2 regions of the Peribacillus sp. FSL H8-0477 genome follow, and region 1 is predicted to be linked to the other one. Evidence: predicted binding sites of a transcription regulator. Region 1 holds the regulator's gene; the other holds the start of a gene.

Region 1 (11,102 bases):
TCTCCTTCTATAATCGCCGCTGAAATATCCAAGATTGCATCAATTTCATCACGTTCACGAAAATAAAAGCGAAGTGTAATAATTTGTTCAAGCCATTCCCAAATTTTCTCTGTTAAAAAAAACGTATAGAACGCATCACTAAGGAGCATATGCATCTTTTCCATATACTCGCTATCCAGATCAACGATTAGTTCATTTTTAGGAAGCCACTGAAAAAATGTGTGAAGCTCTGTCCACAGCGGGTGGTCAGAGATGATAGTGTTCAACTTCTCTGCCTCTCCATTACCTTGAAAATAAATATGCACCAAATCCCCCCCTACATATGCTTATGTACTTCATATATATGGGATAAGCTGTTTATTTAGAAGCAGAACGTCTAGCAAAAAAAAAAGCCGTCCAAGAATGGACGGCCATGAGAGTATTTCGCTAAAGCTTAATGCCGGCGATTTTTCCCATCAAGATGAATAGGATCTGCAAGATACATGATCCGTTCCATCACTCGAGCTGCTTTGACTTCTTCCTTTTCGCCACGCTGCGAGAAGGTAAGATGATTCTTAAGCTCTGCAAAATTAAAGTTTGAAGTAAAGAAGGTCGGTAAATTCTCGAGCATTCTGAATTGCAAAATGGGACCGATGACTTCGTCTCTTCCCCAGCTTGTCATGGATTCAGCACCAAGGTCATCCAACATCAATACTGAGGCCTTCTTCACCATTTCAATTTTGCTGTTTAAGGTGTTATCACCAATTGATCCCTTCAATTCTCTAAGGAAATCAGGCACATAAACAATCATAGAAGAAATCTTCCGTTCAGCCAGCTCATTAGCGATTGCACCGAGTAAATAGGTTTTTCCAACGCCAAATTGACCATGAAGATATAACCCTTTTTGTTTCTTACCTGCTTCATATTCTGTAGCAAAAATCGTGGCCTTTTCAGCTGCTTCCATTCGTCCTGCTGAAGAATCCGTTTGATAAAAGTCACGGATTGATGCCGATAAGATGTCACGAGGGACATAAAGACTTTGAATCAGCTTTTCGCGTTTCTTTTTATCATCATCAGCCGCTTTACGCGGACACATATCATATTGTAAATCTAGTGAATTGCCTTGAATAATCAATCGAGGCTGATAGCCCTTCAAGACATTGTTACACTCTCCAAGAGTCGGGCACTTTTCACAATTATGCTTACTTTGTGTGGTAAATTCATAGAGCTTGACCAAACTTTTTTCAACCATTTCATTCGTTACCGTCGAACTATTTTCATTCAAAAACAGTACGATATCCGGGTCACTTAACACTTCATCTTTTAAATGATCATACCGTTTTTTAAATTGACCAGTATTCGCTAGTTTATTAAGCGCCGTATTTATTTTTTCCATCATTGATCACCCCCTGTTTTTAAGATTTTTCATTTTTTCCTCAAGCTGTCGTTTTCTTTCTATTAAGGCTGAATCGTCAACAACTGCCGCTGTCTCTGGTTCTTCTTTATTGAGCCATTCCGGAACTGGTTCTGTCCGGGTTGCTTTTTTATTTGGGTTTCTGCCTTCTTTTTTCGCTTTTGCCCATTCCTGATATTGGCGATGCTCACTCTTAGCGAGTTCCATCGCTTCAGTAACTGTCGAGACATTTTTTCGTGTCCAATGACTAGCGATTTTCTCCACATAAGCTTTGGTAAGCTTCATATCTGTTTTCAGCATAACATACTCAATTAAGACATTTATAACCCCAGGCCGTAAATTCTGATTCAGCATAACCCCTTCAATAATCTTCATATCATTTGCAGAGGGCTCCGCCCCGCCTGAAAGCTGCATAAGACGATCCCTTGGAGAGGTCGTTTCCAAGTGTCGGATATACTCTTGTTCTTGGGTTTTCGGCTCTTCATGCTGCGTTCTGTGTTTGACAGGCTGTACTCTTTCTGTCAGCGATGGCATGTCCTTATTATACTCGATTTGATACCAATTTTGCGCCGACTTTCTCAGCTCTTTCAAATCGATTTCATTATCCATATTCACTGAACCAATTACAAGTCCTTGCATTTGCAGCGGATTGATTCCATATAAAAATGCAAGCTTGCTGATTGTCTCTGTCACTTTTGATGTAAATGCCTTTTTAGGTGCCAGCGAGCTTTTTAATCCTGAGAAAAAGAGCGTAAAGTCAAATGTGCTCTCAAAGCCTTCAGGTTCCTCGCCGTCAGGACGGCCGATAAATTTCTGTGTACTTTCAGGCTCTAGTGTATCAGCCGCCTCATCTGACATGTATAATGAATCCATATGGTCGGAAGTAAAAATAGCAGAAAATGATTTAGTTACCTCTTCAAACTCATCCACTTGAATATGGTCATCACAGAAGAATTTTTTCAGGCGGTTAAAATGGGCTTTGCCGATTTTCTTGTACAAATAGATATTCAGCATTCCATCTGTAAAAAATTGCTCAGGCGTTAATGGAGGCCTCAATTCATAAATAAACTGCTTCTCATCAACCATTTTCTTCCGGAAGACCTTTACTAGTCCGATTCCTTCCAGCTTCGTCCTCGCTTCAAAGATTTCATTCAAATTTAGACCGATTGTATTCATCAGGCTGTAATGAGTTGATGAGTGTGACCAAAGCCGATTAGCTTCTATTTCACTCCACAGGGTCATATAAAGACTAACGCAGACAGGTCCAATTAACGGCTGGTAAAGAAGCGTCAAAACCTTTCTGTCATAATCATGCAGCAGTCCTGCTGAAGAAACCATATACCGGTCCACTGGTAGTAGTTCCTGCCAATGTTTGGTCATAACACCAACCCTTTCCGTACCGATAGAAAAGAGCCAAAGAGGAGTCTTTAGCTCTGTTTACCTTCTCTATTTAGTAGTTCCTTTAATTCATCAATAAAAACATTAATATCTTTAAATTGACGATAAACCGAGGCAAACCTTACATAGGCTACTTCATCAACTTCAGCAAGCCGATCCATAACCATTTCCCCAATCAGGTCGCTTTTCACTTCTGAAATACCTTGGTTCCGTAATTCTTTTTCAACATAGTTCGTTATATCTTCCAATTCTTTCAATGGTACTGGACGTTTTTCGCAAGCCCTGATTAAACCGCGTAGAATTTTGTCGCGGCTGAACTCCTCACGTGTACCTTCCTTTTTGACAACAATCAAAGGAATTTCCTCAACCTTTTCAAATGTTGTAAACCGATAAGCGCACGCTTCACATTCACGTCGGCGGCGAATTGATTTGCTTTCATCCACGGGACGAGAATCAAGGACACGGGTTCCATTATATTGACAAGACGGGCACTTCATACGTATCAGCTCCGTGTTTTTTAATACTCCCGATCACCTTTCCCGGGAGAATACCCTTTTTTCGTTTCTTTTATCTTATATAAAAGCGTCACTGTGTACAAGCAAAAAAACGATTCAGCATTATGTATCTCATCTTAGCACATTTTATTTACTTGATTCTACTGCGGTTAATTTCTTGCCAAGTCTGCTGTATGCCTCTATCACTTCTTGTTTTAACTGAGGATAAGCCCCAGTCAGCCGCCATTTATCCGTTGATACATAAAAATCAATCGCATTCTCAAAGTTTCTGATTGGGACTACTGAAACCACAATGGTAATGGCATGTTTTTTTGCTTCCAGCAATATTTCACCATGCTCGCGTGAGATTGATTTAATCTCATAGCGTTGCTTATCACTAAAAATTCCTTCAACTTCTGTCAGTGCCTTGTCTTGTGTGATCTTATAATAACGTGTTTGCAGCTCTTTATCTTGATGGTGATCATTAGTCGAACATTGTTGTTTATACCGAGTAACAATTGATTTAGCCCAACCCATCTGCTTCATCTCCACCTTAAATATCTTTCCCTTTATTATACATGTTTGCAAGGCAATCCTGTTATAAAAAGCCCTTTTTTGCCTTTAATTGTCTAAAAAATCCATTAAAAAAAGAGATGCATCCGCACCTCTTCTTGATTTAGTAATGTTAATTATTGCGCCGTGACTTTACTCTGATTTACTTTAACCGGACCCATGCCGCGCGGAAGCTCAATGTTTTCGCGTGTTTGAGCATTCAATGCTTCGGCAATGTACTCTGCAGCTACGTTTGGATTAAGTTCGCCGCACGTATAAACGTCAATGCTGGCATAACCATGTTCCGGAAAGCTGTGTATGGTCAAATGCGACTCTGAAATAATTACAACACCGCTGACACCTTGCGGAGCAAACTTATGAAAAGCTACTTCACGTACCTCTGCACCTGATTTTAACGCAGCATTAACAAATGTCTTCTCAATAAAATCCATGTCATTCAGTTTATCAAAGTCACATCCCCAAAGTTCAGAGATTACATGTCTACCCATTGTTTCCATGTTAAGTTTCCCCCTTTTACATGATTTAGGATTCTGTAGAAACCTTGTTCTACAAACAACTACCACGGGGGAAAGTTAGTCCAGAGAGGTCCTAACCCTTTAAGTAGCCATTATGATCACTAATCAGCTCACGAGTCATAGTATACTGTGTTTGGGTTTTTTTTGCAATATGATTTTTCTATAAATCAATTGATTTAAAATTTTCCCTCTATTCGTTCACACAACAAAAAAGCTTTCTACCGGGGGCAGAAAGGCTTTTTTTTCCTCTACATTTATCCTGCTTTTACTTCGGAAACATTTTTCATTTCCTGTGCCACATACTTCACTAAATCAAGAACTCGGCTGGAATAACCCCATTCATTATCATACCAAGCAAGAATTTTGACTTTGTTTTCACCGATTACCATAGTCGATAATCCATCGATAACACCTGAGTGCGGGTCACTCGTAAAATCGACAGAAACCAGCGGCTCATCCGTAATGCCAAGAATCCCCTTTAATGAGCCGGTAGCAGCTTCATGAAAAGCTGTATTTATCTGATTTACCGTTACAGGACATTTCAAATCAACGACAAGGTCGACCAATGAAACGTCTGGAGTCGGCACACGCAAAGACATGCCGGAAATCTTCCCCTTAAGTTGAGGGAGTACCAATGCCAATGCTTTGGCAGCACCCGTACTTGTAGGAATAATACTCTGAGCACATCCTCTTGCTCTTCTTAAATCTTTATGTGGATTGTCTATATTATTTTGATCATTTGTGTAAGCGTGTACAGTTGTCATCATGCCATTTTCAATCCCGAACTGTTGGTCGAGTACCTTAGCAATTGGACCCAGACAATTCGTCGTACATGATGCATTTGAAATCACAAAATGCTTATCTACATCAAGCTGTTCTTCGTTCACACCCATAACAATTGTGATATCTTCATTTGTTCCAGGTGCCGTAATTATAACTTTTTTCGCACCAGCTTCAAGATGCAAGCTCGCTTTATCTCTGTGATTAAATTTGCCGGTGGCTTCAATCACGATATCTATGTTTAATTCCTTCCATGGCAACTGTTTAGGATCACGGTTATTTAATAATAGAACTCGGCGGCCATTGATAATCAATGCATGATCTTCAACAATGACTTCGCCTTCAAACTTCCCATGAGTTGTATCATATTTAATTAAATGAGCTAATGTTGCAGCAGGATAACTTGCATTAATAGCAATTATGTCAACCTTGTTATCTACGATTGCTTGACGAAATACCATTCTTCCGATTCTACCAAATCCATTAATAGCTGCTCTTGCATTCATTTTTCGGACCCTCCCGAATTAGTGTTATACTTAAACGCTTCTTTTGTCTTAATTAGTATAACATATTAGGACACTAATGTGATGATAAAATTACGTTAAATGATATTTTATTGAAAATTTCCACGATCTTACCAGCAAATATGTGAAATACATGTTTTAATGTTGCTCATTAAGAGGAATATATAAAAAAGCAGAGAGGATTGCCTCTCTGCTTTTTTACTCTACGATTCCCCATTCTTTAAGAATGTTTCTTGTCTGCAGTTTCGTAGTTTCTAACGGCCCATTATTATCAACTGTCGCATCTGCTAATGCAATCTTTTCTGCAAGCGGCATTTGGGAATTGATCCGTGCCATTGCATCAGCTTCAGACAATTGATTCCGTTTCATTAATCGCTCAACTTGAATGTCGGCATCGACATAGATAAGTAATGTTTTATCAACCATATAAGTTAGCTTGCTTTCAAACAATAGCGGGATATCCATAAAGACTGTACACTGCCCATTTTGGAAAGCTTCTTCTTTTTTCGCTAACATCCACTTTCTCACAGCAGGGTGAACAATTCCATTTAAGAGCAGGCGTTTTTCATCATCATGAAAAATAATCGCCCCTAGCTTTGTTCGATTGATACTTTGGTCTGGAAGCAGTAATTCTTCGCCAAATACTGAAATGATCTCGGTGTAAGCTTCTTGGCCAGGTTCAACAACCGCTCTTGAAGCAAGGTCAGCATCAATCACAGTAAACCCCATATCTTTGATATATTGGCTAATGCTGCTTTTGCCGCTAGCGATACCGCCTGTAATTCCGATAACCTGTTCCATATTCGGCTCCTTCTTTTATAATTTTAAGATTCCAATCATAATTAATAATACTCCTGGTAAAAAAGCAATATGCTGCATGACTTTATTGGCAGCTAGTAGTCTTCCGCTTAGCAATCCGCCCCAAATAAAAACAAAACTCATAATAGCAATACTAAGGGTTAGGATAAAAGGTGAAATGCCGATCATTGCTGCCCCAATGCCTGCTCCGAAAGCATCCAAAGACAAAGCGAACCCTAAGACAATCGCCTCAATGCCGTTTATCGTTCCCGATTTATCAAAATCTGCTTTCATTGGTTTTTGTAAAATATTGATGACAACACCCATAGATTTTATTTCAAAGTTAAAAATCGTCGTTTCTGTAGCAATATTTTCAGGTGTCTTGTCAGGTTTGAAATACTGAAGCAGCATTCCAGCTCCCAGCATAATTAAAATAATTCCGCCTGTCATCGCAGCTGCAGTTCCTGATACTACTTGACCAATAAAATCACCAATAATTATTCCAAAACCCAGACTTAAAGCTGAACAACAAGAAATGACGGCAATAGATTTATAAGGAATTTTCATTTTTTTCATACCAAAGGTCAGTCCTACCCCAAACCCATCAATACTTACGGCAAAAGCTAGAATGAAAAGTGAAAGCCACATCGATATTCTCCCCTCCATCAAATAACTACGTTAGTATATGGGAGGAGCCTATCCGATGTGTGAATATCGTTTTTTCTTAGGTTTTTGGCAACGGCTGACAGATGGGACAAATATGCGTTCCCCTGCCTCCGACTACTAATTTTTCCAGTGGCGTTCCACAACGCTTACATGGCTCACCCTTGCGTCCATAAACAAATAATTCTAGTTGAAACATCCCTATTTGTCCTTGTGAGTTCACATAAGAACGAATGGTACTGCCGCCTTTTTCTACAGCCTCAGCCAATGTTAACTTTACTTCTCCATGTATTCTCGTAATCTCATCCAATGAAAGGGATGAAGCCATTCGTTCTGGATGTATGCCAGCACGGAATAAAGATTCATCTACATAGATATTGCCTATCCCAACCACTACCGTTTGATCGAGAAGTACTGATTTTATCTTCCGGTTTGTTTTGGCTAACTTCATCGCTAAATCCGCTGTTGTAAATTCTTCAGAGAGCGGCTCTGGACCTAAATGAAGAAGCGGCATCCTAGAGACCTCTTCACCTTTTGTAAATAAATGCATCGTTCCAAACTTTCGTACATCACGGTAACGAAGTTGATATCCGTCTGTAAAGGTAAAGACTACATGAGTATGCTTATCACGCGGTTCACTTTCAGGATAAACCGCGTATTTCCCTTCCATTCGTAAATGGGAGACAAGAGAATAATCATCAAGCTGAAAAATCAAAAACTTACCGCGTCGGCCTATTTCATGAATTGTTTGCCCGATCAATGCATCACTGAATTGTTCCACCGGTTCGGGGGCTTTAATGATTTTTGGCCAATATATATCCACATTTTTAATCTTTTTTCCAAGGACTAGCTGTTCAAGTGTTCGTCTAACGGTTTCTACCTCAGGTAATTCTGGCATCTGCAATCTCCTTCAAGTGAATCTAGATCCTCATTATTTAGCATCAAACCACGTTGGTCCATATGCATAGTCAACTTTTAACGGTACATTTAATTCAATAGCTCTTTCCATTTCTTCCGGGACAATTTTCATTAAAATTTCTAATTCTTCAGGAGGTGCTTCAAAAATCAATTCATCGTGTACTTGAAGCAGCATCCGGGTTTTTAGGTTTTCTTCTTCGATTCGCTCACTCATATTAATCATGGCAAGCTTTATAATATCAGCCGCACTTCCCTGAATGGGTGTATTCATCGCGGTACGCTCAGCAAAGCTTCTTTGATTGAAATTACGGCTCGTAATCTCCGGAATATAACGCCGGCGCTGCAACAACGTGGACACATACCCCTTTTGCTTCGCTTCATGAATACTTTCATGCATATATTCCTGGACACCCGGGAAACTTTTTAAATAATTATCAATAAATTGAGCAGCTTCCTTTCGGCTGATTCCAAGACTCTGTGATAAACCATAATCACTAATTCCGTAAACAATCCCGAAATTAACGGCCTTTGCATGACGCCGCATATTCGATGTCACTTCTTCCTTTTGTACATGGAAGACATCCATCGCTGTTTTGGTATGGATATCCATATCAGCCCGGAACGCTTCAACCAGTCCCTCATCATTCGCAATATGAGCCAAAACCCGTAATTCAATTTGGGAGTAATCCGCTGCAAAAATAATCCAATCTTTTTCTGAAGGAATAAACGCTTGTCTAATCTTTCTGCCTTCTTCTAGACGAATCGGGATGTTTTGCAAATTCGGATCAGTAGAACTTAAACGTCCTGTTTGTGTCAACGCCTGGTTAAAGCGAGTATGAACTTTATCACTATCGGCATTGACCACCTTTAATAATCCTTCAATATAAGTAGATTGGAGTTTACCCAACTGACGGTAATGGAGAATTTCCCGCACAATTTCATGCTGACTTTCTAATCGTTCAAGCACATCTGCCGAAGTAGAGTAACCTGTCTTCGTTTTTTTGTAAACGGGAAGCTGAAGCTTCTCAAATAAAATCACACCCAGCTGTTTCGGTGAGTTAATATTGAAACATTCACCCGCTGCTTCAAAGATTTTGGCTTCTATTTCATTCAATCTCAGCGCCAATTCTTTTCCAGATTGCTTGAGGCGTTCAACATCTACCTTAATTCCTTGGGTTTCCATTTTCGCCAGTATAATGGACAGCGGGATTTCCAAATCCATTAACAGACTGTATTGTTCATTTTGTTCAAGTGTTTCGATCATAATCGGCTTTAATTCCAGCAATGCTTTCGCTTTTCGAGCAAGGTGCTCACTTAGTTCCGTTTCACCAGGAATCGATCGCTTAGCCCCTTTTCCATAAAACGATTCATCAGGCATTAGTGGTGAATAATTTTGTTTTTTGGCAATAGCCGCCAAATCTTCAGCAGCATCAGCGGGATCGAGAATATAAGAAGCCAAGAAAATATCAAAATCAACGCCTTTTAAGTCAATGCCGCGCTTGTTCAAAGCAACAATTGTCTTTTTCGCATCATAAACGGCTTTCTTTTTCGTTTCGTCACTGGCCCATTCTTTAAAAACAGCTGACGCTTCCGCCTGTTCTGCCTTTAAATAAAACTGACCATGTTTATTAGAAATCGTGATTCCAATGATATCAGCTTGATGATAGTTATCCTCCAGTATCTCTACAAAAAGCCCATTTTCTTCTGCAAGCATTGCCTCGCTGATTTCAGACACTACTTCAACCTGAATCTCGTCCTGAACAATCTCCTCAGAAATGTCTGCCAGGTCACCCAGCTTTTCAAGTAAGGAATTAAAACCGAGGTCTTTATACATTTCAACCACTTTTGTAATGTCCATCCCTTTGTATTCTGTTTCTTCAAGTGTCACTTCGATTGGTGCTTCTCTTGTAATGGTCGCCAGCTGCTTACTTAGGACAGCCAAGTCCTGGTGCTCTTCAATTTTTTCTTTCAGCTTCTTCCCACTAACTTCATCAAGTGATTGTAATAGGACTTCCACTGTATTAAATTGCTGTAATAGCTTTAATGCCGTCTTCTCGCCGACACCAGGAATGCCTGGGATATTATCTGAAGCATCTCCCATCAGACCTTTCATATCAATAATCTGCTGCGGAGCAAGACCGTATTTTTCACGAATATGTTCTGGTGTATACAGCTCAATATCCGTAATTCCTTTTTTAGTAATTCCAACTGTTGTTGCAGTCGAGGCTAATTGCGTTAAATCCTTATCGCCAGAAATCACTTTAATCTCAAAGTTATCTTGCTCTGCCTGTAAGGACAGTGTCCCGATAATATCATCTGCTTCATAATTGGGAAGTTCGTAACGGGTGATTCCAAAAGCATCAAGTAATTCCCTTATGAATGGAAACTGTTCTGATAACTCAGGAGGCGTCTTCTGACGGCCGCCTTTATATTCCTTAAACGTTGCGTGTCGAAACGTCGTTTTCCCTGCATCAAAGGCAACTAGAATATGACTTGGTTTCTCTTCCTCCAAAATTTTATTCAGCATCATGGTAAATCCATACACCGCATTCGTATGAATCCCTCTATCATTATTCAACAGCGGTAAAGCAAAAAAAGCACGATACGCTATACTATTACCATCTATTAACACTAATTTTTTTTCCAAATTAACTTCCTCCTGACAAACTAATACGCTCTTTTTATGTTTCCTATTTTTCACTAAACAATAGTAAATCATCCTTAAGCGTACCCTTTGAAAATCCGGTTTATATCTACTTTTATTCTACCAGAAGGGAAAAGAAAAGCGAAGGCAGCTGTGCTGTCCATGAATGGATAGACCTGTTTTCCTCTGACTATCCAAACAAGGAAGACCATAATCTTAAAGCAAAAAAGCCGGCTATCCACCTGATAGGTAGCCGGCTTCTTTTACTTTGTATTTCCTGAGAGCAATTTAGCATATGGTGAATCTGAAGGGAGAACGATGACTGTTTGGTCATTGACCGTTTTTGTATATGACTCAAGGGTTCGATATAGAGAGTAAAATTCAGTATCTTTAGAGAAAGAA
Region 2 (11,102 bases), 400 kb from region 1:
TTTTATTGTTATGTATCATCCAACTGTTTCTTATCATGTCCTGAACACTCACATATATCGAGAAAGAGCTAAAACAAAAAAAATCCGCCGGAGTTTCCGGAGGATTCAGACTGTAGACAAACTCAGGTCAGATTTAAAATCGAGATGTTGATTTCCATTCCAGGCGTTTCGCTTTCCGCGGGCGGGCGGTGAGCCGCATCAATGCTCACGCTCCTGCGGGGTCTCACCTGTCCCGCTGTTCCCGCAGGAGTCTTCACGCCTTTCACTTCAATCAACCGTCTTTCTAAAGTTAATCTAGATAAAACCTTGCGATTGAAAGGGTTATCCTAGAACAAATTCAGCAGGACATAAGTGATTTAAAAAACGGATACTATGTCAATAAAGAACTATAAAATAACAGTAAGCCTATTAAAAGCCATGTTCTGCCTCGATAAGCAGGAAAACATCCATGAAATATGTACAAAATACCAAAAGAGGTTCGGAATGAAACCATTCCGAACCCCTTTTGTTACAAACTGAATTCTCCGGAGTTTCCGGAGGGTTTTTCTGTTGGTTCAGAAACACTACTAACCATTATAAATTGCTTTCTTCTTATGCCACTAGAGCTCGTTAGTACACTATAGTTTTTCAAAAAAAGTATCCTAATAGTGACTACCTAGATGCTTTACAAACCAATTGCAAGCTTCAAGCTTCATATAATAATTAAATTGGTGATCGACAAAAGGCATGCTTAGTCGAAGATTTTCTGGCTGTTCAGCGTACAACGGTAACAACTTTTCATAGAGTTTTAATGAATAAGTAAATAGTGAATCTGTATCTTGATCACCATTGATCATTAGTAATGGTTTTGGTGAAAAATTACTCAACTTTTCAAATGGATCTATCATTTCAATGTAATCTGTTCTTTTTGCTATTTCTTTTTCTGCAAGCTGAATCGGTTCTTTCCATTGTTCATAAGTACTAGTTGAAAGGATACTATCTTTCCATGCTTTTGTAAAAGATGGCTTTCCAGCTATTGGAACCGCAACTTTAATATCAGGATTATTTGCTGCGATATAAAATGTTGAATACCCTCCCATAGAAAAACCTGATATTCCTATTTTATTCTTATCAATCTCATCTCTACTTTTAAAATATTCAATGAGATTTTGTATATCGAATGCAGACTGTTCAATTACTTCATGCATATGAACATAAGAATCAAGTCCAGTATCTGGTGGAAATACGTTAGAAAATTTGTTGGTCTCGGTGTTCACTTTCCTCATACCATGGTCTTTGCAGTCGATACTAACATAATAAAACCCTTTTTTTGCAAGCATATAACCAAAATCTAATGCTTGCTCACAATCTTCTCCATATCCATGAAGAAAAAAGATTAATGGGCATTTTTTTAATTCACTTTGATAAATACTCAAAATCGGTATGTTATCCACTATGCAATTTTCTATTATTATTTTTGGCATTAGTGATACCTTTCTTATTAATAATTCTATTTACCTCTAAAATAAATATTGTCCCTTTGAACTTACTCCTTTCTTGCTTAGCAACATGTTCCTTCTTCAAGTAAACTACTTCGGTAGTTTACGTACTTTTCTTCACAGTTATATAGTGATATTAGCATAATTATCCAACAAAAAAACACCTCACCTCTAAAAAATCTATAGAGGTGAGATGTTTTAATCAAACTTTTTTAAAGAACTACATTTGCTGTGTACTCTTATTTTACAAGCCGCATTTAAGCTGTGCGCCGCAATTAGTACATGTATTACAGCCGCCCATTTCTTTAATCTCGCCTTTGCGGCAGACTGGGCAGGTATTGCCGACTTCAGAACCAATTGTCACATTAGTAGAACGTAATTCATTAATCGTATCGACAAGGACAACTTTTTTCTTTTCTTCAACTACAGACTCTTCCTTTGTATCAGAGAAAACATTTTCTTCTGCTTTTAACGTCAGCACCTGACTGTCACGGCTACCATCTACATAGACAGTACCGCCTTTCGCTCCGCCTTTGTATAGACGCTGGTATACCTGTTCAACTTGTTCTACGGTATAGCCCTTTGGCGCATTAACCGTTTTACTAATAGAACTGTCAATCCAGCGTTGAATGATACATTGAACATCAGCATGTGCTTCTGGTGATAATTCCATTGAAGATACGAACCATTCAGGAAGCTTATTAGGATCTGTTTCTGGATGTTGATCCAAGTATTCTTGAACAATATCTGCTTTTACTTCAATGAATTTTCCTAAGCGGCCGCTGCGGAAATACGTAAAGGAGAAGTATGGCTCAAGACCTGTTGAAACACCAACCATTGTTCCGGTACTGCCTGTAGGGGCAACCGTTAATAAATGGGAATTCCGAATTCCATGTTCAAGAATGCTGTCACGGATATCTTCAGGCATTTTTTTCATAAAGCCTGTATTGATAAACCGATTACGCAGCTCTGCTTCTTCTGTATCACTTTCACTTGTTAAGAATGGGAAACTACCCTTTTCTTCTGCAAGCTTAACAGATGTGCGGTACGCTGTTTCAGCGATCGTTTCAAACACTTTATCTACCAGCATATTGCCTGCTTCAGAACCATATTCCGTTTCACAATAAATAAGCAGATCATGAAGACCCATTACACCTAGTCCAACACGTCGTTCTCCTAATGCTTGGTGTTTGTTTTCTGCTAAGAAGTAAGGCGTGGCATCGATGACATTATCCTGCATCCTGACTCCAACCTCAACCGTTTGTTTCAATTTCTCAAAGTTCACGGTTTTACTCTCTTTGTCAGCCATTTCTGCAAGATTGACCGCAGCAAGATTACACACTGAATAAGGTGCTAGAGGCTGTTCTCCACAAGGGTTTGTTGCCACTACTTGCTGACCGTATGCTTTCGCATTCGTCATGTCATTCGCATTATCAATAAAGAAAATACCAGGCTCTGCTGAATAGGTCGCACAAATATTAATTAAGTTCCAAAGTTCTTTAGCTTTGATGGTACGATATACACGGACTTTATGGCCGAGTTTTTCCCACTCACGAACATCGCCGATTTTATGCCATTCTTCATTATAAATCTTCATTTCCTCAGCATCGTAAGATTCTACATCTGGGAATCGCAGATCATACGTCCCGTCATTTTCGACAGCTTCCATGAATTCCTTGGTCAGACAGATTGAAATATTAGCCCCTGTTAGGAAATCCGGATTATGAACTGTATAAGTACCGCCAGTTTCTAAACGTTCCTCGGCATCATGAATGATTTTTTCATTAAATCCACCCAACCCTGGAATTTGTTTATAGTTTAAAATCCCTTGATACATGGCCTCTTCTTGTTCAGTCAGCGGCGTAAATTTCAATTTATCGCTCGCATGTTTTTTAATCTTTGGATCTTTTGTATTCGCCATTAAGAAACGGAGAATTCGTGGATTTTGCATTTTAGAGATGATGAACTCAGCAATATCAGGATGCCAATCCGTCAGCATAATCATTTGTGCTCCACGACGGCTTCCGCCTTGTTCCACTAGATGTGTCAGCTTAGCAATATCATCGAGCCATGAAACCGACCCGGAAGATTTACCATTAACACCTTTAGCAAGCGTATTCCTTGGGCGGAGCGTTGACCCGTTTGTGCCGACACCGCCTCCACGGCTCATAATTTCCATGACTTGTTTACGGTGTTCAGAGATTCCTTCTCTTGAATCAGCTACGAAAGGCATAACATAACAATTAAAATACGTAACATCCGTTTCTGCACCAGCTCCATACAGGACCCTTCCAGCAGGAACAAAGTTCAAGTCAGCAAGTTCATTATAGAACTTTTCAAACCATTCTTGACGTTTTGCTTCTGTCGTTTCAACAGAGGCTAGTCCTGTTGCATTTCTTTTGGCTATTTGTTCATAGTAAATTTCAAGCGGCTTTTCAATAACATCAAGTGGGCGGTTAACGATTCCTGTTTCTAACTCTTCTTGGGTATCTAGTGCACCGAGGAATTCTTTTTCCACTAATACCTGTGCGCGTTTGCTTTCCCAATCAATATTTACAATGTATCCAAGTCCTCTTGCTGGGAATTTCGGATCTTCCTTAATGGTTAAAACGACAAAATCACCAATAGAGAGTGTAATTTTTTCTGTATCTTTAAACGAGTAACGGTCAATCATTACTAGTCTTGAAACACCTTTATGAGTCATATTCATTTCTGGGGTAATTGGATGGACCTGAGGAAATAGTGAAATATCCTTATTTAAACTTTCTACATTCAGGCTTATTTCTTTTTGTACAACAACGGACATGTTTCCCTCTCCTTTTATCAAAATATCGACTTTTATCTACTTTCTAATGCTCGATATCTATACGTAAGTTCATTAGTTGGTTCTCGTTTAGTAAAGTACCCTCAATTTATCATACAAAACTCTTTTAATCAATATATAGTATAGAAAATATTTACACAACCACTACATCTTGTGTAGACTTCGGACATAGATTTTTTTTGTCAAACAACAAACTACTTAAATTAAGTAGAAAAAGCGAGAATATTATCGAATTTCATTTGTTTTTTGGCGAATTTCAATCATTTTAAGGCTTGCATTATTTCAGAGTCAGGCCAATCCTTTCATACCAAAGGAAAGACTCATAATGAAAAAAAGTGCAAAAAAAAATATATGTCTATTAAACTACTTGCTTTTCTGTTTTTCTCCTGTTAAAGACAAGCAGTAGTCAACAGAAAAAAAAGCGACGGAAGTCTTATACTGAACTGTTGTCCAGATTTAGCCAACCGTCTGCTTTATCTCATGAAATTCCAATCATCTGATTCATATTTTTCTTTTGCCAGTCTTTTCACTTCTTGATCCTGCTCCGCGGTAAGCTGATAGGACACAAGATTCACGCCCAAACCTTCAGCAAATCCCGCTTTAAAGGCTGCCTTTGCTTCGATAAGAGATATTGTTCTATCGGCAATATCATTCATTGCGACCGCTTTATCGTTAAACTTCTTCATCATTCGCGCTTTATCTTGCTCGTTTGTGAAATTAAATAAACTAAAAAGCTTTTCTTCCTCCAGCTCCAGTAAAATCGAGCCATGTTGGAGAATGACGCCTTTTTGTCTCGTTTGAGCACTTCCAGCTACCTTTCGCCCTTCAACGACAAGCTCATACCAGCTTGAAGCATCAAAACAGACTGCCGATTGCGGAGCCTTTAAGGCCTGTACTTCTACCTCGGTCTGAGGGACTGCAAAATAGGCTTCCATCCCTAGATTTTGAAATCCTTTTAAAATTCCTTCAGAAATAACCCGGTAAGCTTCTGTAACATTCTTAGGCATATCGGGATATTCTTCTGTCACGATGACACTATACGTTAACTCATGTTCATGTAAAACCGATCTGCCGCCTGTCGGTCTTCTCACAAAGCCAAGACCGCGCTCGCTTACTTCTTTTAAATTTATTTCTTTCTCAGCACGCTGAAAATACCCAATAGACAAAGTCGCCGGTTCCCAAGTATAAAACCGAATAATCGGAGGGATACTGCCCTCACTATGCCAATTAAGAAGGGCTTCATCAAGTGCCATATTGTAGCTTGGAGAACAAGCTCCCGAATCAATAAATGCCCAAGTATTGTTTTTCATAAAAAACCCACTTTACCAAGGATTTAATCTTCAGTAGTTTAACAAATATTGCTGAATAAAAAAAGGAAACCGATTCGGAACAAATAAGAAGGAGCCAAGCTGATAAATTCTTTTTGATTATCTCCTTGGACAATTATATAATATAGGATGAACAATTGTTTCATCATGAAAGGGGTTTATTATCTGTGAGTTGGTATGTAATTATTATTATTCTTATTGCCATTATTGGGTATTCCGTATTCAATTTTGTCAGTCAAAAGCGTCAAGTCAAAACCCTTACCCAAGAAGAGTTTGTTGAAGGGTACCGTAAAGCGCAGCTTATCGATGTACGGGAAGGCAATGAGTTTGAAGCAGGTCATATCCTTGGAGCAAGAAATATTCCATTGACTCAGCTAAAAACCCGCCAGCAGGAACTGCGTAAAGACAAACCCGTTTACTTATATTGCCAAAGTGGTATGCGCAGCGGTCGAGCCGCTCAAATGCTGCACCGTCAAGGGTACCGTGAATTGTATCAGCTTAAAGGCGGCTTTAAGCAATGGACAGGCAAAATGAAATCCGGCAAATAAGAATCCACACTCCTGTGGATTCTTTTTTATCTTGAAGGATATATGAGTTCTTTTAGTTCCAATAAATCATCTATTACAAAATCTGCCTCAGCAAGTTCTTCTTTTCGTGCAAAATCAAAATTACATCCTATTGAAACAAATCCATTTTCTTTAGCTGCATGTATATCAGATAGACGATCTCCAACTACTGCTGCTTTATCTATCTTATACTTCTGGATAATCGTCTTAACTAAATCAGCTTTATCCAATGTTTGTATCTGTTGAATACTAAATGTTTCCGTTACCCATCTGTCCAACTGGTAGTAGTTTACAATTGCTTCAAGATATTCGATTAATCCATTGCTTGCTATGTATATCGAACACCCCTTCTCTTTTAGATAATCAAAAATTTCTTCTACATTCGGATATAACGCACCATGACCACTTCTTATATTCTCCATTAATCTTGCAAGAAAAAAGTCATTCATTTTTTCTCTTATCTCCGTATCGTGATTCGGTAACAAAGCTTCCCATACCTTTGGCAAAGGTACACCCATGATCTCGCGGTACGTATCAATAGGGGTTACCGCCTCCCATTGGTTTAAAGACCGTAAATAGGTAAACGTATCTTCAAGTGATATTTCTAAAATTTTATCTGTCTGAAATAGTGTCCCATCCATATCAAAGATTAGTGATTGATTCATATTCTCTCTCCTTTAAAAAGAAAAAGCAGTGGAGTTTCATCAGAGAAACCCACTGCTTTATAAGCTTACTGTTTTTGAAAACGCAAGACAGGCTTTCTAGCCGCCAGCGTCTCATCTAAGCGTTTAATAACCGTTGTATGCGGTGCTTCTTGAACAATTTCAGGATTATCTTCGGCTTCTTTAGCAATCTGAATCATCGCATCGATAAACGCATCGAGGGTTTCCTTCGATTCTGTTTCTGTCGGCTCAATCATCATGGCTTCCTCCACATTTAAGGGGAAATAGATAGTCGGCGGATGATAGCCGAAATCAAGCAGTCTCTTAGCGATATCGAGGGTTCGAACACCCAGCTTTTTCTGGCGTCTGCCGCTTAAGACAAATTCATGCTTACAGTGCCGGTCGTACGGTAAATCATAGTACGCTGATAGCCTGCGCATCATGTAGTTAGCGTTGATGACCGCGTTTTCCGTAACAGCCTTTAAACCATCCGGACCCATAGAACGAATATAGGTATATGCCCTGACATTTATGCCGAAATTCCCATAATACGGTTTAACACGGCCGATTGATTCTGGACGGTCATAATCAAGAAAATATCTTCCCTCTTTTTCTGAAACAATAGGTTTTGGCAGAAAACGGATCAACTCGTTTTTCACGCCCACAGGACCAGATCCTGGTCCTCCGCCGCCGTGCGGGCCAGTAAATGTTTTATGAAGATTTAAATGGACAACATCAAAGCCCATATCTCCTGGTCTTGCTTTAGATAAAACTGCATTAAGATTGGCTCCATCATAGTAAAGCTTCCCGCCAGCTTGATGGATCACTTCAGCCATTTCAAGGATATTTTCTTCAAAGAGTCCTAGTGTATTTGGATTGGTCAGCATTAATGCAGCTGTGTCCTCCCCAACAACTCGTTTCAAGTCATCAATATCGACCAGTCCATGTTCATTCGATTTGACGGTAACTGTTTCGAATCCAGCAACAGTCGCGGAAGCTGGGTTCGTACCATGCGCTGAATCGGGAACAATAACCTTCGTACGCTGCATATCCCCATTGCTTTCATGATACGCTCGAATCATCATCAATCCTGTCCACTCGCCATGAGCACCAGCAGCAGGTTGAAGCGTTACTTGATCCATTCCCGTAATTTCAATTAAATGCTCTTGTAAATCGTACATTAGTCCAAGAGCTCCTTGAACAGTGTTTTCATCTTGATAAGGATGGATATGGGCAAAGCCATTGATCCGAGCAACGTTTTCATTAATTTTCGGATTGTATTTCATGGTACAAGAGCCTAGCGGATAAAAGCCTGAGTCCACTCCATGATTCCGTTTTGAAAGAGCAGTATAGTGACGCATAATATCCAGTTCGCTAACCTCAGGCAGCTCTGCAGCTTCCTCACGTATATAGTCATCTGGCAGAAGCTCGGAAAGTGCTATTTCTTCAATTTCTATTTCCGGCAGGCTGTAACCGATGCGGCCGGGCGTACTGATTTCAAAGATTAACGCTTGATCTTGGTTATTCATTGCATTTCCCCCACTTCTGCTGCAAAGGTGTCTATTTCTTCTTTCGTCCGCAGCTCCGTCACCGCGACTAACATATGATCCGTTAATTCCGGATAAAAACGGCCTAAGTCTAACCCGCCGAGCATTCCTTTTTCAAAAAGAGCATCATTACATTGTTTAAACGGTACAGGAAGTTTTATGACGAATTCATTAAATGAAGCACCATCAAAAACGATATCGATTCCTTTTTTCTGGAAGGCTTTTTTGGCATAATGAGCCTTTTGGATATTCTGCATGGCCATTTCTTTCACACCATTTTTTCCTAAAGCGGTCATGGCTACAGAGGCAGCCAGGGCATTTAAGGCTTGATTTGAACAAATATTAGACGTCGCCTTATCACGACGAATATGCTGTTCACGTGCTTGAAGGGTCAAAACAAACCCTCGTTTTCCATTTTCATCAACGGTTTGCCCGACAAGACGTCCGGGTACTTTTCGCAGCAGCTTATTGGTAACGGCAAAATATCCGCAATGCGGTCCGCCAAAGGCTGTTGCTATTCCAAACGGCTGTGCATCACCTGCCACAATATCCGCACCTAGTTTGCCTGGCGGTGTTAATACACCTAGCGCCAGTGGGTTGCTCGATACAATCATCATGGCTTTCTGTTCATGTACCACCTGTTCAATTTCCTTAAGGAGTTCAATTCTTCCAAAGAAGTTTGGATATTGGACGATTACTCCAGCTACGTCTTCACTCATCAAATTCTTTAACTCATCAAGATCTGTGGTCCCATTTGTATGCGGAATTTCTACGACCTCAACATTTCGTCCCAACGCATAGGCAGCAATTACCTCTCTTGACTCCGGATGCACAGTCGTAGAAACAAGAAGCTTCTGCCTTCTTGTATGACCAACGCTTAGCATAGCTGCCTCCGCAAGTGCTGTCCCACCGTCGTACATGGATGAATTTGCTACATCCATACCTGTTAATTCACAGATCATGCTTTGAAATTCAAAGATTGCTTGCAGCTCCCCTTGAGAGATTTCTGGCTGGTAAGGCGTATACGCTGTATAAAACTCTGAACGAGAAATGACATGATCAACAATAATCGGAGCATAATGATCATACACACCTGCACCTAAAAACGATGTATACTGTTTTAAATCAGCATTTTTAGCAGCAAGAGTGCTCAACTCCTTCAATAAAGCGGATTCAGATTTTGCGGGTTTAATCTTATACTCGCCTTTAAAGCGTACCTTTTCGGGAATATCACTAAATAATTCATCTACGGTTGTTACGCCTATTGCAGCCAGCATCTCCGTTTTATCTTGTTCGGTCATCGGTAAGTAGCGGTGCTTCATATGTAATCAATCCCCTCTAGTTTTTCTGCCTTTTATAAAATGGCGTTGCCACAACTATTGCTTTTAATCGTTTAGAACGGATTTCAACCTCTACCTCTGTACCGACTTCAGCAAATTCTTTTTTCACCAGCACTAATCCAACATTTTTTTTGAGTGTCGGTGACTGTGTACCAGTAGTTACTTCACCAATCAGATCGTCTCCGCTAAAAACAGCATATCCGTGTCTTGGAATTCCTCGATCAATCATCTCGATTCCGACCAGCTTCCGTTTAGCACCATTTTCTTTTTGAGAGGCTAGAACGGCTTTGCCGAAAAAGTCTTCCTCTTTATTTGTCTTAACAGCGAAACCGATCCCCGCTTCGATTGGAGTAATATCTGCAGACAGCTCTTGACCGTATAACGGCAGTCCTGCCTCAAAACGAAGCGTGTCACGTGCACCTAGGCCAATCGGCAGAAGACCCTCATTCTCTCCTGCTGACAAAATCATTTGCCAAAGCATGGGAGCATCATCACGATTACAATAAATTTCAAAACCATCTTCCCCTGTGTAACCGGTCCTAGAAACCATTACTTTTTTTCCATTTAAATCAATATTTTCTTTAAAAGTAAAAAAACTAATTTCACTTACATCTGTATCTCCTGCAAGTTTTTGCAGAATGGATTCTGCAAGCGGCCCCTGTAGTGCCAGTAACGCAATATCAGCTGACTTATTTGTCAGTTCCACATCCTGACTCAGGTTTTGCTGCATCCACTGAAAGTCTTTTTCTATATTAGAGGCATTTACTACGACCAAATAATCATCTGCCGCTTTTTTATAAATCAGTAAATCATCAATCGTGCCGCCATTCTCATAGCACATCGCACTATATTGAGCACGGCCGTCTGTCAGCTTCTGTACGTCATTCGTCATTATTTTCTGTAAAAAGGACAAGCTTCCAGGTCCTTTAACTTCGATCTCACCCATATGCGATACATCAAATAATCCAGCTTTCGTCCGCACAGTTTCATGTTCATTTTTAATACCTGAAAATTGAACAGGAAGTTCCCAGCCGCCAAAATCAATGGTCTTTCCATTACTTGCAGCATACTCATCAAATAAAGCCGTACGTTTTAAATTAGTCAAAAAAATCCCTCCCCTTGAGTTTTAGGTATCGCTTTAAGAACACACAAAAAAGGACAGAGAAGCCCGCTTGAGCTTTTTCTCTGTCCTGAAACCTGAAAGTTTTGCCTTAGAAAGGTTTTCCCCTTTGGTGGTCACGGTTCAGCCCGTAACACTCTCCAGAGTTGCGTCCAACAAGAGTTCATTTGCCTGAGAGATTCACTGCTAAGCTTGCTCCTTCGGCGCTACATGACGTAGTCTCTCCCCTTGTCTTCA

Evidence for each region. Region 1 encodes NrdR, which represses ribonucleotide reductase genes. Its sites were predicted from a motif close to AACACNATATATNGTGTT; they were not measured.
Region 2: MHI18_RS05590 (vitamin B12-dependent ribonucleotide reductase) is a predicted target of NrdR. The motif match lies at 4,443-4,460, and genes of this name have one in related genera.

The regions. Positions count from the first base shown of each region.
Region 1 covers NZ_JBBODE010000001.1:1,481,146-1,492,247, forward strand. Annotated here, with positions in the region: gene ytxC (sporulation protein YtxC) at 1-305, opposite strand, end outside; gene dnaI (primosomal protein DnaI) at 434-1,375, opposite strand; gene MHI18_RS07545 (replication initiation and membrane attachment family protein) at 1,382-2,773, opposite strand; gene nrdR (transcriptional regulator NrdR) at 2,821-3,288, opposite strand; gene MHI18_RS07555 (hypothetical protein) at 3,433-3,822, opposite strand; gene speD (adenosylmethionine decarboxylase) at 3,975-4,355, opposite strand; gene MHI18_RS07565 (glyceraldehyde-3-phosphate dehydrogenase) at 4,628-5,659, opposite strand; gene coaE (dephospho-CoA kinase) at 5,876-6,478, opposite strand; gene ytaF (sporulation membrane protein YtaF) at 6,494-7,123, opposite strand; gene mutM (DNA-formamidopyrimidine glycosylase) at 7,200-8,036, opposite strand; gene polA (DNA polymerase I) at 8,070-10,703, opposite strand; gene hflC (protease modulator HflC) at 10,964-11,102, opposite strand, start outside.
Region 2 covers NZ_JBBODE010000001.1:1,079,235-1,090,336, forward strand. Annotated here, with positions in the region: gene MHI18_RS05585 (alpha/beta hydrolase family protein) at 642-1,463, opposite strand; gene MHI18_RS05590 (vitamin B12-dependent ribonucleotide reductase) at 1,723-4,284, opposite strand; gene MHI18_RS05595 (lipoate--protein ligase family protein) at 4,776-5,612, opposite strand; gene MHI18_RS05600 (rhodanese-like domain-containing protein) at 5,798-6,178, shown strand; gene MHI18_RS05605 (HAD hydrolase-like protein) at 6,205-6,861, opposite strand; gene gcvPB (aminomethyl-transferring glycine dehydrogenase subunit GcvPB) at 6,927-8,387, opposite strand; gene gcvPA (aminomethyl-transferring glycine dehydrogenase subunit GcvPA) at 8,384-9,727, opposite strand; gene gcvT (glycine cleavage system aminomethyltransferase GcvT) at 9,744-10,850, opposite strand; glycine riboswitch at 10,929-11,011, opposite strand; glycine riboswitch at 11,015-11,102, opposite strand, start outside.